Regions from separate parts of the Microbacterium sp. PI-1 genome, predicted to be linked through region 1. Evidence: predicted binding sites of a transcription regulator. Region 1 holds the regulator's gene; the other holds the start of a gene.
The links. The regulator HrcA, encoded in region 1, represses chaperone genes, less so after heat shock. The targets are predictions, from matches to a motif close to TTNGCACTCGNNNNNNNCGAGTGCNAA.
Positions count from the first base shown of each region.

Region 2: groES (co-chaperone GroES) is a predicted target of HrcA. The motif match lies at 1,714-1,740, and genes of this name have one in related genera.

Region 1 covers NZ_SJYZ01000002.1:147,073-150,455, forward strand. The annotation lists gene dnaJ (molecular chaperone DnaJ) at 1-1,040, opposite strand, end outside; gene hrcA (heat-inducible transcriptional repressor HrcA) at 1,077-2,108, opposite strand; gene E0W80_RS02665 (carboxylesterase family protein) at 2,211-3,383, shown strand, end outside.
Region 2 covers NZ_SJYZ01000011.1:107,401-110,783, forward strand. The annotation lists gene E0W80_RS11185 (ABC transporter substrate-binding protein) at 1-143, opposite strand, end outside; gene rarD (EamA family transporter RarD) at 288-1,220, opposite strand; gene groES (co-chaperone GroES) at 1,331-1,627, opposite strand; gene E0W80_RS11200 (class I SAM-dependent methyltransferase) at 1,791-3,002, shown strand; gene E0W80_RS11205 (hypothetical protein) at 3,010-3,383, opposite strand, start outside.

The DNA.
Region 1 (3,383 bases):
TTGGTCTTCTTCGCGAAGTCCTCGATGAGAGCCCGCTGCGCCGAATCGAGCCTGGTCGGGGTGAGCACCTGGACGCCGACGCGCAGATCACCGCGCTGCGTGCCACGGAGCGGGGTGATGCCTCGCCCCTTGATGGTCAGCACGTCACCGGACTGCACGCCGGCCCGGATCTCGAGATCGACCTCACCATCCAGTCCCTGGATCGTGGTCTCGGTGCCGAGGATCGCGTCGGTCATCGACACTTCGAGCGTCGCGAGCAGGTCATCGCCGTCACGGCTGAACGCCGGGTGGGCGTTGACCGTCACCTCGACGTACAGATCTCCGTTCGGACCGCCCGCCTTGCCGACCTCCCCGGAACCGGGGAGCTGGAGGCGGAGTCCGGTCTCGACGCCGGCCGGGATGTCGAGGGAGACCGTCCGACGCGAGCGCACGCGTCCCTGCCCGCCGCAGGTGCCGCACGGATGCGGGATGGTGGTGCCGTACCCCTCGCAGGTGCCGCACGGCTGGGAGGTCACGACGTTGCCGAGGAGGCTCCGCACCTGTCGCTGCACGTGCCCCGAGCCACCGCAGATGTCGCACGTGACGGGCGAGGTGCCCTCCTGGCAGCAGGACCCCTGACAGGTCTCGCACAGCACGGCCGTATCGACCTCGATGTCGCGATGCGCGCCGAACACCACATCGCCCAGGTCGAGGGACACCCGCACGAGTGCGTCCTGCCCGCGCTCCCGACGCGAACGCGGACGCGCGCCGCGTCCACCGCCCTGCGACGCGCCGAAGAACGTCTCGAAGATGTCCCCGAAGCCGCCGAAGCCGCCGAAGTTGCCGGCAGCGCCGTCCCCGCCGCCCATGTCGTAGCGGCGACGCGAGTCGTCATCGCTGAGGACGTCGTACGCGTGGGTGACGAGCTTGAAGCGCTCCGCTGCGTCTTCACCGGGATTCACATCCGGGTGCAGCTGTCGCGCAAGACGTCGATACGCCTTCTTGATCTCGTCGGTGGAAGCGTCCCGGGACACCCCGAGAACCTCATAGTGGTCCGCCACAATCGCCTTTCTGCGTGTGTTCTCTCGGCGGCCGCGTTAGCGGCCGGCCTCGTCTTCGTCGAGCATCCGCGACAGGTAGCGGGCTACGGCCCGTGCTGCGGCGAGGTTGCTCGGGTAGTCCATGCGCGTCGGCCCCATGACGCCGACTCGCGCCGTACCGCTGGGGGCGGCGTAGTTGCTGGCGACGATCGATGCCTCACCGAGGCCGAACGGCGCGTTCTCCGTGCCGATGCTGGCCGCGAGTCCGTGCTCGTCGGTCACCATCTCGCTCATCAGCCGCAGCAGCGTCACCTGCTCCTCGATCGCTTCGAGAAGCGGATGGATGCTTCCACGGAAGTCCTGTTCTCGACGTGCGAGGGTGGCGGCACCCGCCATCACCAGACGCTCCTGCCGGAACCCGCCGAGTTCATCCATCACGACACCGGCGATCGAGCGCAGCACGCGATCCTTGGCCACTTCATCCGCCGCGAGCAGCCCCTGAAGCCGATCGGATGCCTCCCCGATGCCCTGCCCCGTGATCAGCGCGGACAGGCGCGCCCGCAGCACCGCCATCTCGGCCTCGTCGATCGCCTCCGGCAGCATGGCCACACGCTGCGACACTCCCCCGGCGTCGGTGACGAGGACGATCAGGAGCCGATTGGGCGCCAGCGCGACGAGCTCCACGTGCGTGACGTGTGCGCGGGCGAACGAGGGGTACTGCGCGAGTGCGACCTGGCCGGTGAGCTGGGTCAGCACCCGGACCGTGCGCACCATGAGGTCGTCGAGGTCGGCCGGCTCGCCGAGGAACGACTCGATGGCGGACCGCTGCGCCGAGGAGAGCGGTCGCAGCTGCGCGAGATGATTCACGAAGACGCGATAGCCCTTGTCGGTGGGCACCCGCCCCGAAGACGTGTGCGGCGCCGTGATGAGTTCTTCGTCTTCGAGCAGCGCCATGTCGTTGCGGATGGTCGCCGCGGAGACCCCGAAGGAGTGGCGGTCCACGATGGAACGGCTGCCGACGGGTTCGTGGGTCTCGACGTAGTCCTGCACGATCGCGCGGAGAACCTGGAGTCCTCGCTCTGTGACCATCGCCTTCCCTTCCGCTGGCACTCGGACGTTCAGAGTGCCAATCCTACCCCGTACAGCTCGGTGATCTCCGTACTGCAGACGCACAACCCTAGGATGACGCTCATGACCACCTCAGCCCAGGCCACCCTGTCGCGCGGCATCGTCCGCGGCACCGAGGAGGGCGGGGTCGTCCGCTACCTCGGCATTCCCTATGCGCAGGCGCCGTTCGGGGCGAACCGATTCCGCGCCCCCCAGCCGGTCGATGCCTGGTCCGGCATCCGCGACGCCACCCGCATCGGCCCGACCTCACCGCAGGTGCCGTACGCGGGTCCGATCGGCGAGCTGCTGGGGTCGGTGATCCTCGACGGTGACGACATCCTGACCGCGAACGTGTGGGCTCCGACCGACGCGTCCGATGCCCCCGTGCTGCTGTGGATCCATGGCGGAGCGCTCGAGCGGGGCACCGCCGCGCTGCCGCTCTACGACGGGGCGGTGTTCGCCAGGGCGGGCATCGTCTTCGTCTCCATCAACTACCGTCTGGGTTCCGAGGGCTTCTCCGTCCTCGACGGCGCCCCCCGCAATCTCGGTCTGCGCGACGCCGCCGCGGCCGTGGAGTGGGTGCACCGCGAGATCTCGGCGTTCGGCGGGGATCCGTCGCAGATCACGGCGATGGGGGAATCGGCGGGCGGCGCGATCGTCGCGGCCTTGCTCGCCCGAGACGATTCACGCGCTCTCATCAGTCGCGCGATCATCGAGTCGGGCCCGCTCCAGGCGCAGACCCCGAAGAAGGCGGGACGTGTGACGGCGCAGCTCGCGAAGCGCCTCGGGGTCCGCGCCGATCGGGACTCGTTCGCCGCGCTCTCGCCCGCGCAGCTCCTCGACGCGAGGAGAGAACAGTCCGCAGGCTCGTCTCCGCTCGGCGGCGCACCCGGCTTCCAGATCGCGATCGATCCGGACAGCCTTCCGCGGTCCCCACACGAGGTCCTCGGCGAGATCGACACGCCGCTGCTCATCGGCAGCAACACCGACGAGTACCGATTGTGGTTCCCGCCCGAGGCGCTCGCCGGCATCGGCGAGTTCAAGCTGCAGGCCGCACGTGTCCTCTCGCGCATCCCGCGCCGCGCGGTGTCCGAGTACCGGTCCGCTTTCCCCGGAGCGAACACGGGAGAGGTCTTCGGGCAACTCGTCACCGACATGATGCTGCGCGCACCGCTGAGCCGTGTGGCATCCGCACGCCCCGAGAGCACGCACGTCTACGAATTCGCGTGGCCCAGTCCCATTCGAGACCTCCGAGCG
Region 2 (3,383 bases), on a different contig from region 1:
AGATCGACGGCCGGCTTCTCACCACCCTCGCTCGGCTCGGCGTTCGGCGTGCTGCTGCAGCCGGCGACGACGATGGCGGATGCGCTGATCAAAGCGATCCCGGCGAAGACCTTCGCGGTGCGCGAGCCCTTCAGTGCGTTCATGATGCTCCCTTGCGTAACTGAACGTGGATTGTGACCACAGGCGGGTGCTCTAACACTAGGCCGTGATACCCGCGTGCAGGGATCGCAAGTATCTCGGTGCGTTAACGATCCGAGACCGGGTTCGGGCGGAGAAGAGACCCGGGTTCAGACGAGTTCGGTCGCAGCGATCCGACGGCCGCGGCGCCCGGCGAGCAGCAGATCGACGAGGAACACGGCGATGGCGATCCAGACGAGGATGAATCCCGCCCAGCGCTCCGGCGGCATCGGCTCTTTCAGGACGACGGCGCCGATGAGGAACTGCATCACCGGGGTGATGAACTGGATCATGCCGATCACCGTGAGGTTGATCCGCCGGGTTCCCGCGGCGAACAACAGCAGCGGTACCGCCGTCGCGACTCCCGCGAGCGCCAGCAGCAGAGCGTGCACCCCTCCGTTCGCGCCCATCGTGATGCCCGCCGGCGTCATCGACACCACGATCAGCTGCGCGACGGCGATCGGGATCAGCCAGAACGACTCGAGGGTGAGCCCGCTGACGGCATCGACCGCCGGACCGATCTTCTTCTTGATGAGTCCGTAGATACCGAAGGATGCGGTCAGCGAGAGCGCGATCCACGGGAAGGCACGGTAGGCCACGATGATCACGACGACGGCGATCGCGGCGATGGCGATCGCGGCCCACTGCAGCCGGCGGATGCGTTCCTTCAAGACGAAGACCCCGAGCAGCACCGTGGTGATCGGATTGATGAAGTAGCCCAGGCTCGTCTCGATCACGTTGTCGCTGAGGGTTCCGATCAGGAACACCTGCCAGTTGACGTAGATCAGGAGCCCGGCGAGCGCCGTCCAGCCGAGCAGGCGGGGCTGCCGGAGGATCGCTCGGAACGCGGCCCACCCGCGGGTGACGGTGAGCAGCAGGAGGCAGAACACGAACGACAGCAGCACCCGCCAGGCGACGACCTCCCACGGCCCGGTCGGTGCGAGCAGGAGGAAGTAGAGCGGAAGCACGCCCCAAAGCAGGTAGGCGGCTCCGGCGTACGCGACCCCCGCGGTCCGGGTGGCGCGGGTCGTCTCAGGGGTCACCGCACAACACTAGCGCCGGGAATGCAGAAGGGGCCCGGATGCCGAAGCATCCGGGCCCCTTCGAGGACCTCGACCCTGCCCCTCGGAGGGGCCGGATCAGGTTCCGCAGATCAGCGGACGACGACCGCCAGGACGTCGCGAGCGGACAGGACGAGGAACTCGTCTGCACCGAACTTCACCTCGGTGCCGCCGTACTTGCTGTAGAGCACGCGGTCGCCGACGGCGACGTCGATCGGAACACGGTTGCCGTTGTCATCGATACGGCCGGGGCCGACCGCCACGACCTCGCCCTCCTGGGGCTTCTCCTTGGCGGTGTCGGGGATGACCAGGCCACTCGCGGTGGTCTGCTCGGCCTCGACCTGCTTGATGACGATCCGGTCCTCGAGCGGCTTGATGGAAACCGACACGGTCTACCTCTTCTTTCTTGACGCTGACACGAAAGACTTGTTCGCACTCTCAACCCGAGAGTGCTAATGCCAGTGTAGGCGGTGTGCTGGCACTCACGCAATGCGAGTGCCAGCACACCCGCTCGACACGGCTCCGCGCGTGGCGGGGAATTAGGCTGAGGGCGTGGAGATGTCCGAGCTGCGCGCCCTGCTGACCCCCGCCGGTCTCGAACTCCTCGACGCGGTCGGGACGGTCGGATCGAGTGTCGACGTCGCTCGCGCGGTCTCGAGGCTGCGCGCCGCCGGTCACTCCCCCGACCTGGTCTCCGCGGTCGTCGGACAGGCTCACCTGCGATCCAAGGCTGCCGCCAAGTTCGGACCGTTCGCCGGACGCATGCTGTTCACCCGGGCGGGCCTGGAGCAGGCCACCAGGCTCGGAGTCGCCGCTCGCCACGCGCAGCGGATCCGCAGCGCGGGATTCACGGCTGTCGCCGACCTCGGCTGCGGGATCGGCGGCGACGCGCTGGCTTTCACCGGCGCCGGGCTCGACGTGCTGGCGGTCGACGCCGATGAGGTCACCGCCGCGATCGCCGCCTACAACCTCGCGCCGTTCGGTGACGGCGCAGTGGTGCGCCATGACACCGCCGAAGACGCCTTCGAGACGATGCCCGCCGCCGACGACCGGGCGATCTGGATGGATCCCGCCCGACGCACCTCCGGTCACGGGGAGACGCGGCGCGTGTCGGCCGACGACTACTCCCCCTCCCTCGACTGGGCGTTCGACGTCGCACGCCGCGTGTCCACGGGCATCAAGCTCGGCCCCGCGCACGACCGAGATGCGCTGCCCGCCGACGCGGAGTCGCAGTGGGTGAGTGCCGACGGCAGTGTCGTCGAGCTCGTGGTGTGGAGCGGCGCCCTCGCCCGTGAGGGGGTTCGCCGCGCGGCCCTGGTGATCCGCGACGACCGGTCTCACGAGCTCACCGCACCCGCAGATGCCGTCGATGAGCCGGTGCGTGAGCTCGGCGCCTTCCTGCACGAACCCGACGGTGCCGTCATCCGTGCGCGTCTGATCGGCGATGTGGCCAGGAGCCTCGACGCCGGGATGCTCGACGAGCACATCGCCTACCTGACCTCCGATTCGGCGCTGACGAGCCCCTTCGTGCAGTCCTTCCGCGTGCGCGAGACGATGCCGGCGAACCCCAAGGCGATCAGCACAGCGCTGAAGGCGCACGGCATCGGCCGACTCGAGATCAAGAAGCGTGGGGTCGACGTCGACCCGGCGGCCTTCCGCAAGAAGCTCACGCTGCGGGGAGACCAGGAGGCGACGCTGATCCTCGCCCGCATCGGCGATCGACGCGTGGCGATCCTCGCCGACCGGGTCTCCGCCGCGAGCTGATCCGTTTTCAGCTGCCGGTTCCCGCCCCCGGCGGTGCGATCTCGATCGGGTCTCCGGGTGGCGCCTCGACGAAGAACGACTCGCCCGGCGGGACGGTGGCGACGGGCACGCCCTCGGCGACCACCAGATACGCGTTCTGCTGCCCCGTGAACCTCAGCTCGAGCGCCGTGATCGTCGCCCTGCCGTCGCGCGTGTCGTCGTCGACGACCTGCGTGGCGAGCCCTCCTTCCACCGCCGTCTCGAACGGTACGCACGCCATGGGTCCGCCCGCGTCGACGATCAGGCACCTGTCCGTCGTGCCCTGCGCCGAGAGGCGGTCGGCGAGCCAGACCGGCTCCCCCCGGAACATGGTGATCAATGAGAGCCCGAAGCCGAAGCCGT